DNA from 3 places in the Staphylococcus sp. mip270_02 genome. Region 1 is predicted to be linked to each of the others. Evidence: predicted binding sites of a transcription regulator. Region 1 holds the regulator's gene; each other region holds the start of a gene.

Region 1 (3,465 bases):
CAAGTAGTTATTTAACAGCGTATACTATAACAATCAATAAAATTACATTTGATGTTTTAAAGAAGAGAATTGAAATTGAATTGTATGTATTTGTGTAACTAAAAGTATAGATTATTTGAAATTAAAAAATTTTACATTTGTTTCAGAAAACGCTTTCTTAAAATCTAATTTATGTTATACTATTTTCATAAAGTATAACACTAAGACGAGGGGTGCTTCGAATGACGACAAATATTGCGATTAACGGAATGGGTAGAATAGGTAGAATGGTATTGAGAATTGCGCTCAATAATAAAGATTTGAATGTAGTAGCAATTAATGCTAGCTACCCAGCTGAAACAATTGCTCACCTAATTAACTATGACACAACGCATGGTGCTTATGATTTAAAAGTAGAGCCAACGGAAGCGGGTATTAAAGTGAATGACCATGTCATCCAATTGGTATCTGATAGAAATCCGGAAAATTTACCTTGGGAAGAATTGAATGTTGATATAGCAATAGAGGCAACAGGTAAATTTAATCATGGAGATAAAGCAATTGCGCATATTAATGCAGGTGCTAAAAAAGTATTGTTAACAGGACCATCAAAAGGTGGCGATGTGCAAATGATCGTCAAGGGTGTAAATAATGATCAATTAGACATAGAGCAATACGATATCTTTAGCAACGCTTCATGCACAACAAATTGCATTGGACCAGTCGCTAAAGTTTTAAATGATGAATTTGGTATTCAAAATGGATTAATGACTACTGTTCATGCTATTACTAATGATCAGAACAACATCGACAACCCTCACAAAGATTTAAGACGTGCACGTTCGTGTAATGAAAGTATTATCCCAACTTCTACAGGTGCTGCAAAAGCGTTGAAAGAAGTCTTACCTGAATTAGAAGGAAAATTACATGGTATGGCTTTAAGAGTACCAACAAAAAATGTATCTTTAGTAGACTTAGTTGTAGATTTAGATGCAGATGTAACGGCAGAGCAAGTGAATCAAGCATTTAAAGACAATGATTTACAAGGTGTTATTTCAACTGAAGATGCACCATTAGTATCAATGGATTTCAATACTAATCCACATTCAGCTATCATTGATACACAGAGTACAATGGTTATGGGTGATAATAAAGTGAAAGTAATTGCATGGTACGATAACGAATGGGGCTATTCAAATAGAGTTGTGGATGTTGCTGTTCAAATTGGTCAATTATTGAAAAGTGATGTTGCAGCCGTAACATATTAAAACTAAAATTATACCTGTAACAACAATATGATTGTATTAATTTATAAACTCCTTTTAAGTTAGTTTGCATTTAAGCATACTAATTTAAAAGGAGTTTTATTAATGTTATTAACACATCGATGAATAAGAAGCTAGATATATTCAAATGCTTGGTGTAATGAGAGTATCCTTTTATAGTAAGAGTTGTCATCAGAAAAAATGTGTAAGAGTTAGTTTAAAATAATTTAGCATTAATTCATATATGCTAAATTGTGTAATAGCGATTCTTTTGTGACATGTATATTTATAGTATAATAGAAGATAATCATAAATGAGAGGGTGATAATTCGATGAAATGCCCGAAATGTAATTCGACTCATTCTCGTGTTGTAGACTCTAGACATGCAGATGAAGTTAATGCGATTCGTCGTAGAAGAGAATGTGAAAATTGTGAAACAAGGTTCACAACCTTTGAACATATAGAGAAAAGACCACTTATCGTGGTGAAAAAAGATGGAACACGGGAGCAATTTTCGCGTGAGAAAATATTAAATGGTTTAGTCCGTTCTTGTGAAAAGAGACCAGTTCGTTACCAACAATTAGAAGATATTACTAATAATGTAGAATGGAAGTTGCGAGATGAGGGGCACGCAGAAATTTCTTCTAGAGAAATAGGAGAGCACGTGATGAATTTACTTATGCACGTAGATCAAGTGTCCTATGTACGATTTGCTTCTGTTTATAAAGAATTCAAAGATGTAGATCAATTATTACAATCAATGCAAGGTATATTAGTAAATAATAAACGGAGTGATTCGTAAATGGGGTTACAATCATATGATTATGGATTGAGACCACATGATAATTTTACTATCGTGCGTGAATTTTATTTAAATAATAATCATTTAGAAATCTTGAACAGATTGTTTACACCAATGATAGGCGCTAATGCGACAGGACTATATCATTATTTAAACCAATTTGTGGACCACGAAGTAGATGCGGTGTTGACGCACTATATTATTATGAGTGAGTTGAAAATTAATCTATTAGAATTCAGAAAAGAAATGGATTTGTTAGAAGGTATTGGATTGGTAAAATCTTATGTAAATCATAACGAGCAGCATTCCTCATTTGTTTATGTTCTTAATCAACCACCTACTGCGAAACAGTTTTTCAGTGATCCTATGCTATCTGTTTATCTATATAGTGAGGTGAGTAAACAACGTTACCAACAATTAAAACGTCACTTTGAAACTAAAAAGGCTGTAGACTTAAGTAGTTATCAAGATATAACACGCACATTTACTGATGTTTTTAAAATTCCTAATAAAGCATTAGCGCAAGATACAGCATACATCCAAGATGATAAGCCGTATGAAGGTTTAGACCTTACACGCGTTCACTTTGACTTTGAAACATTATATGATTTGTTACAAAATCATTTTATTAGTTCAAAAATAGTTACGAATGATGCTAAAGCGTTAATAACACAAATTGCAACATTATATGGTTTGACGCCTGAATCGATGAAGCGTATTATTTTAAAATCGATAACTAGTGCTCAAGAATTATCTTTTGAAGAATTGAGAAAACACGCACGTACTTATTATTTAATGGAACATGAACAACAGTTACCAAATTTACAAGTTAAATCAGAAAAAGATAATGTCCCTTCTTTACAAGTAACCAATTCTGAAGAAACGTCAAGTCAATCTGATAATTGGTTGGTACAATTGGAGCAAACAAGCCCGATTGATATGTTAGCATCGTGGTCTGAATCAGAACCTACTACACAGCAAAAATTCATGATTGAAGAATTGATTGAACGTGAAAACTTATCTTTTGGTGTTATTAATATTCTATTGCAATTTGTTATGTTGAAGGAAGATATGAAATTACCTAAAACTTATATTTTTGAAATAGCATCAAATTGGAAGAAAAAAGGTATTAAAACGGCTGAACAGGCATATGAATATGCAATGAAAGTTAACCAACCTAAAAAAGAATCTTATCCTACCAAAAATAGATATAAACAAAAACAATTAGCTTCTAGAGAGATGACACCGAAATGGTTAGAAGAGCGAGATGAGAAAACAGAAAAAGATAACCAACAGCATAACGACGAAGAAGATGAGAAGCTAAAAAATGACAGAGAGCAATTTTTAAATCAATTAAAAAATAGATGGAAGGAGGACGAATAAATGAAATCTTTTAATAATATCATGGGGGAGTCAGA
Region 2 (3,465 bases), 1.0 Mb from region 1:
TATTTAATGAACCTAAATTACATGAGATGTCACGTTTAATTTCATCTTCAGTGCCATAATCATTGATAATAGAAGTCTCTTGTAATTGGAAAATTTCAGTACATAAGTTACTCATTTTAATTTGTCCAATGTCAGAGTTAGCATGCACTTTGTTTGCATTATCTTTAAACATTAAATATGGATAACCTGATTGTAATTGTGTTTGTGCAATCATATTCAGCATTTCACGTGCATCTTTTTTCTTTTTATCAACATTTGGGTTAGCAACAAGTTCATCGTAATATTCATCTAAGTTAATATCATCTAAAGTGACACCGTATTCTTTATAAATTGTATGAGGCGCAAACATATGGAAATCTTTGCCTTCTTTTGCAAGATCAAAAAACTTAGATGGCACAATTAATCCTGTTGAAATTGTAGACAAACGTAAATCTTCATCAGCGTTTACTTTTTTCGTATCTAAAAACTCTTCAACATCATAGTGGAAAATATTTAAATAAACTGCACCTGCGCCAGGACGTTGTCCAAGTTGATCTGCATAGCTAAAGCCACCTTCAAGTGATTTTGCAACTGGAAGTACGCCTTTGGCAACGCCTTTTATACCTTTAATCGCTTCACCACGTGCGCGCAATTTAGATAAATTAATAGCAACACCGCCGCCAATTTTACTTAACTGTTTAGCTGTTGAATCAATGAAATTAATTGAATTCAAGCTGTCATCTGTTTCAAGTAAGAAACAAGATACAAGTTCACCACGACGAGCACGACCAGCATTTAAAAATGTAGGTGTTGCCGGTTGGTAACGTTGTTCAACCATTGCTGAAATAAATTGTTTAGCTGTCGCTTTATGACCATTTGCTAGATATAATGCAACGATTGCTACGTGTTGCTTATAATCTTCTAAATATTGACTTTTATCGTTTGTTTTTAAAGCATAATCTTTGAAAAACTTACTTGCAGACATGTAACTCGCAAATTTAAAAGGAATACTTTTAGCGTAATCTGTTATTTCTATCAAATCTGCTTCTGAGTATTTTGCAAATAAGTCAAAATAGAAATCATTATCAACGAGATAGTGAAGGCGTTCGATTTCAGTATCAAAGTATATAGTCTTGTCTTCTATTTCCTCTAAATATACTGCTAATGCTTCTTGGTCTTTTTCTAAATTGAAAAAGCCATTATCTTTACGTTTAGTAACCTCGTTATTTAACTCAATATGATTGTATTTCTTCTCGTCCATAATCTTCATTGAAATGCCCCACCTTATCTTTAAATTCGCTAATATCATTTTGTGTTCCTTGTACTTCAAATTTCATTAATAAAGGAACTTGATATTTTTCTGAGATAGACCGTCCAGCTTTCGCAAAGTTTTGACCCCAATTGCGATTTCCGCTCGCTGCAACGCCTTTTAATAAATTTTTATTTACATCTAAAAATGACTGAACTGGTTGTGGTACTTCGCCAAATCCTATCGTTCCAGTGACCAATATGAATGGTTCTTCAATTTTCTCAGAACAATTACTTTGTGTAATTTCCATCACATTCGTAAGCTCAGTTTTTTTGATGAATCTGCGTACATTGCCAGAAAATGAAAAATAGACAACCTTCATTGGACCACCTTCTTTCTTAATTTAACTAATATTTTATTAATGAAAAATCACAATTATAAAATCGAACTATTTCACTTCGTACTTAAAGAATGATAACTAGTATTAACTTTTTGGAGTTAACCACTATATATAGTAAGCTTGTTATCTATATGTTGGTATGTAAAAAATCATTAATTAAGTATTTATGCTTGATTTGTCATTATTAAACGCTCTTAATAGTGTTATTTTACTTAAAATTTGGTTTATTATAAATAAAGTGACCCTGCATATAAAACACAATATATTGTGTTTCGTTCTGATCATCAATACTATATTATGTGTTTCATTATACATAATTCAGAACCTTATTTAAAGGCCTTTGTTTTTGACAAAATATTGAAGAGCAGAGGTAAATGGCACCAATTCAACTTTAAACTGCTATTTTTGATCACAAAAAAAATTTTTTCTGAATTTAAGGTTTTTTCATTTGCTTTTTTTGAAAAGCTTGTAACGCTTGATTTAGCGTGGTTTAGCTATTAAACCCCTTCACATTGTCCACAACACATATCACACAAACTATAAATTCTATTTAGATAAATTGTAAATTACCACACCTGATTACAGAACGTTTGTTCGCTTTTTATAATCATAATATAGTTTCATCAAACTTTCAAGGATATATACATATTCTAGAAATATATGCTAATATATATACGTTAAAAACTAACAATTGAGGCGATACATATGAATCCTAAAGTTAAGGGTATCATTGCCATACTTATTTCAGCAGTTGGTTTTAGCTTTATGTCTGTTTTCTTCAGACTAGCTGGTGACTTACCAGTCTACCAAAAGTCACTTGCTCGAAATTTAGTAGCAATGTTTATACCTATGTATTTTATTTTCAAATATAAACAACCCCTATTTGGTAAACTCAGCAGTCAACCCCTGTTAATTTCACGTTCAACATTAGGTTTGATTGGTGTTTTACTAAATATTTATGCAATAGACCATATGATTCTAAGCGATGCTGATACTTTAATGAAGTTAAATCCATTTTGGACTATCTTACTTAGTTTAATATTTTTAAATGAAAAGGTTCGTAATTATCAATTTATAGCTATGATCGTAGCTATAGCAGGGATGTTATTTGTGGTGAAACCAGAATTTTCTTCATCTATGTTTCCAGCTATAGCAGGGTTATTATCAGGTATATTTGCAGCAAGTGCTTACACTTGTGTCAGGGCACTTAGTACACGTGAAGCTCCCTATACAATTGTATTCTATTTTTCATTCTTTTCCATTATAGTTCTGATACCATTTACTATATTTACATTTGAGCCAATGACGATGACTCAGGTATGGTATTTAATCGGTGCTGGTCTATCAGCTGCCGCAGGTCAAATCGGTATTACGCTTGCTTATAGCTATGCACCCGCTAAAGATATTTCTATCTTTACTTACGCATCTATTATCTTTACCGCTTTATTTGGCTTTATCTTATTTGGTGAATCACCAGACTTTTATGCAGTGCTTGGCTATATGATTATCATTGGGTCTAGTTACTATATGTTTGAAAAAGCAAGAAGACAACCTACTACAATTCAAAAGTCAGAACAAAAACCATAAATTTAAAGGAGTTTTCAATTATGAGCGAAGGACGTAAAACAGAAGATTTACAGGATATTACTTTACTCGGCAATCAAAATAATAAATATGAATTCGACTATGACCCAGCAGTCTTAGAATCATTTGATAACAAACATCCCGGGCGTGACTACTTTGTAAAATTTAATTGTCCAGAATTTACATCACTTTGTCCAATTACGGGTCAACCTGATTTTGCGACAATTTATATTTCTTATATACCAAATATAAA
Region 3 (3,465 bases), 1.0 Mb from region 1:
GAGCATAATGAGACACTAATTAAGCGAGAACAATTTACATCTCGAATAGTCAATGATGAAGATAACTTAGAATTATTAGAATTTGTAGGAGGCGGTTAATATGTTTAAAATAGGCAACTTTACATTAAATTCAAGATTATTATTAGGTACAGGAAAATTTGCTAATGAAGAGATACAAACTCAGGCTATTGAAGCAGCAGAAACAGAAGTATTAACTTTTGCAGTGAGACGTATGAATTTATATGACAAAGATTTACCAAATCCATTAGCAAAAGTTGATTTATCGAATTTCATCACATTTCCAAATACTGCAGGGGCTAAAACAGCTAAAGAAGCAGTCCGTATAGCAGAAATTGCTAATCACGCAGGTGTTTGTGACATGATTAAGGTAGAGGTCATTGGTGATGACGAAACATTATTGCCAGACCCATTAGAAACATATAAAGCATGTAAAGTGTTATTGGAAAAAGGTTATACGGTCTGTCCATATATATCTAACGATGTTGTGCTAGCGAAACGCTTAGAAGAGTTAGGTGTTCATGCAATTATGCCACTTGCCTCTCCTATTGGTACGGGGAGAGGAATCAATAACCCATTAAATCTACGCTATATTATTGAACGCGCCAATGTGCCCGTAATCGTAGACGCAGGTATTGGTTCACCTAAGGATGCTTGTCATGCGATGGAATTAGGTGCTGATGGTATTTTACTTAATACGGCAATATCAAGTGCAACGGATCCTGTGAAAATGGCAGAAGCAATGAATAAAGGAATTACTGCGGGAAGATTGAGTTATGAAGCAGGAAGAATACCTGTGAAGTATACGGCACAAGCATCGAGTCCAACTAAAGGTATTGGATTCTTATGATAGAACGGTACAATCGACAGGTAAGATATCATCAGTTTGGTGAGCAAGGCCAAAGCCAACTTCAAAAAACTCATGTCATGATTATGGGCGCAGGTGCACTTGGTAGTCACAGTGCAGAAATGTTAGTAAGGATGGGGGTAGGATCACTTACTGTAATCGATATGGATATTGTTGAATTATCCAATTTACATAGACAGGCGTTATATGATGAGTTGGATGCGGAACAAATGTTACCTAAAGTTGAAGCATTAAAGCATAAGTTGAATCAAATCAATAGCAATGTACAAGTAACAACAATAGATAGTGAAATAACAAATTTAAATATAGAAAATCTATTAACGACATATCATCCGGATATTGTTATAGATGGTATGGACCATTTTAAAATAAGGTATTTAATCAATGAATCTTGTAATAAGCAAAGTATACCTTGGATTTATGGTGCTGCAGTTGGAAGTAAAGGTACTGTTTATGGTATCGATAATCAAGGACCATGTTTGAAATGTCTACTTGAAACAATGCCAAGTACTGGTGAAAGTTGTGCAATAAATGGTGTGTTGCCACCAGTGATTTATCAAGTAGCTAGTATGCAAATTTCCGAGCTAATGAGATGGGTCTCTGGAGAAGCATTTTCAAAAAAACTTATAACTATAGATTGTTTTAATATGCAATATAAGTCAATGGATATTAGTGCTTTAACACAAAGTGATTGTAATGTTTGTGTGAAGCACGAGTATGAATTATTAAATGATAAATACGACACCAAGATAGAGAAGCAATGCGGAGATATGTTCTTGTTACGCTTTAACGCCGACATTTTTAACCATATTGATTATTTACCAGTTACTGTGAAAAAAACTAATGACTTTGTGAAACTATTGGCATATGAGACTCATGAAATCACACTGTTCAAAGATGGAAGAATGCATGTCTATGGTACTGAAAATGAGGAGGAAGCTAAGAAAATTTATAGAGAAATTGTAAAGAGTTTGAGTTGAATATAAAATAATTTAAACACTGATTAGATAATAGGATGATTAACTATTGTGTAGTCAGTGTTTTTATATTTTTAGATTATTAATATAGATGTTTTGAAAACGCAATTAAAGTTCACAAATACTTTGAAAAGATTTTACAAATTTGTGAACTGCTTATACACCCATTGAAACACTATATATTGTGTTATAAATTTAAACAAAACACAACATATAGAAAAGAGGGGTAAAATGAATAAACTTGAACAAGATTTAAAGAATTTAATAACTAAAGATCCTACAGTGATAAATGAAAATGCCAATAAGGATAGCGCTACATTTTCGACGATGAGAGATTTAACAGCCGGTGTAGTATCTAAATCATATGCGTTAAATCATTTATTACCAGAACATATCGCAACAGCTCATAAAGAAGGGGAGATACATTTTCATGATTTAGATTATCATCCATTTCAACCGCTTACGAATTGTTGCTTAATAGATGCAGAAAGTATGCTCAAGAATGGTTTTCAAATTGGTAACGCAACTGTGACTTCACCTAAATCAATTCAAACAGCTTCTGCCCAACTTGTACAAATCATTGCCAATGTTTCTAGTAGCCAATATGGAGGGTGTACAATTGACCGAGTTGATGAATTACTGAGCCATTACGTTCAATATAATGAAGCTAAGCATCGAGAATTGGCTGAAAAATTTGTGACACCACAAGACATAGAAACTTATGTTGATTATCGAGTTTCACAAGATATCGAAGATGCTATAGAAAGTTTAGAATATGAAATTAACACATTGTATACATCAAATGGTCAAACACCTTTTGTAACATTAGGATTTGGATTAGGAACAGATACATATAGCCGTAAAATCCAACAAGCAATTCTTAACACTAGAATCAAAGGTTTGGGTAAAGATCGTATTACTGCCATCTTCCCAAAACTTGTGTTTTCAATTAAAAAAGGCGTGAATTTTAGTTCGAAAGATCCGAATTATGATATAAAACAATTAGCATTAGAGTGCTCTACTAAAAGAATGTATCCTGATATTTTGAATTATGATAAAACGGTAGAAATATTAGGTGATTTTAAAGCTCCGATGGGTTGTCGTTCGTTTTTGCCAGCTTGGAAGAACGAAATTGGAGAATTTGAGAATAATGGAAGATGTAATTTAGGTGTTGTGACATTAAATGTGCCTAGAATAGCAATTGAATCTAATGGTGACATTGAAATGTTTTGGAAGATATTCCATGAACGAATGGCACTAATGCATGATGCTCTCGTCTATCGAATTCAACGCATTTCCGAAGTAACACCTGATAATGCGCCTATTTTATATAAAAATGGTGCATTTAAACATCGTTTAACAGATAAAGAAGATATTATGACATTGTTAAAAGGAAAACGAGCTACTTTATCTATGGGATATATTGGTTTGTATGAAGCGGCTACAGTGTTTTATGGTCCTAATTGGGAAACACAGTCTATAGCTAAAAAATTTACATTAGATATATTAAAAGCAATGAAAGTTTACCAACTGAAATGGACTGAACAATATGATGTTTGGTTCAGCGTTTATAGCACACCAAGTGAATCTCTAACCGATCGT

The links. Region 1 encodes NrdR, which represses ribonucleotide reductase genes. Its sites were predicted from a motif close to AACACNATATATNGTGTT; they were not measured.
Region 2: nrdI (class Ib ribonucleoside-diphosphate reductase assembly flavoprotein NrdI) is a predicted target of NrdR. The motif match lies at 1,883-1,900, and genes of this name have one in related genera.
Region 3: nrdD (anaerobic ribonucleoside-triphosphate reductase) is a predicted target of NrdR. The motif match lies at 2,035-2,052, and genes of this name have one in related genera.

What each region holds. Positions count from the first base shown of each region.
Region 1 is NZ_CM132934.1:1,607,896-1,611,360, forward strand. It holds gene gap (type I glyceraldehyde-3-phosphate dehydrogenase) at 222-1,247, shown strand; gene nrdR (transcriptional regulator NrdR) at 1,577-2,047, shown strand; gene ACW5YJ_RS07550 (replication initiation and membrane attachment family protein) at 2,048-3,430, shown strand; gene dnaI (primosomal protein DnaI) at 3,431-3,465, shown strand, end outside.
Region 2 is NZ_CM132934.1:2,629,762-2,633,226, forward strand. It holds gene nrdE (class 1b ribonucleoside-diphosphate reductase subunit alpha) at 1-1,249, opposite strand, end outside; gene nrdI (class Ib ribonucleoside-diphosphate reductase assembly flavoprotein NrdI) at 1,212-1,610, opposite strand; gene ACW5YJ_RS12630 (DMT family transporter) at 2,334-3,215, shown strand; gene queF (preQ(1) synthase) at 3,236-3,465, shown strand, end outside.
Region 3 is NZ_CM132934.1:565,955-569,419, forward strand. It holds gene thiS (sulfur carrier protein ThiS) at 1-99, shown strand, start outside; gene ACW5YJ_RS02510 (thiazole synthase) at 101-868, shown strand; gene ACW5YJ_RS02515 (ThiF family adenylyltransferase) at 868-1,866, shown strand; gene nrdD (anaerobic ribonucleoside-triphosphate reductase) at 2,077-3,465, shown strand, end outside.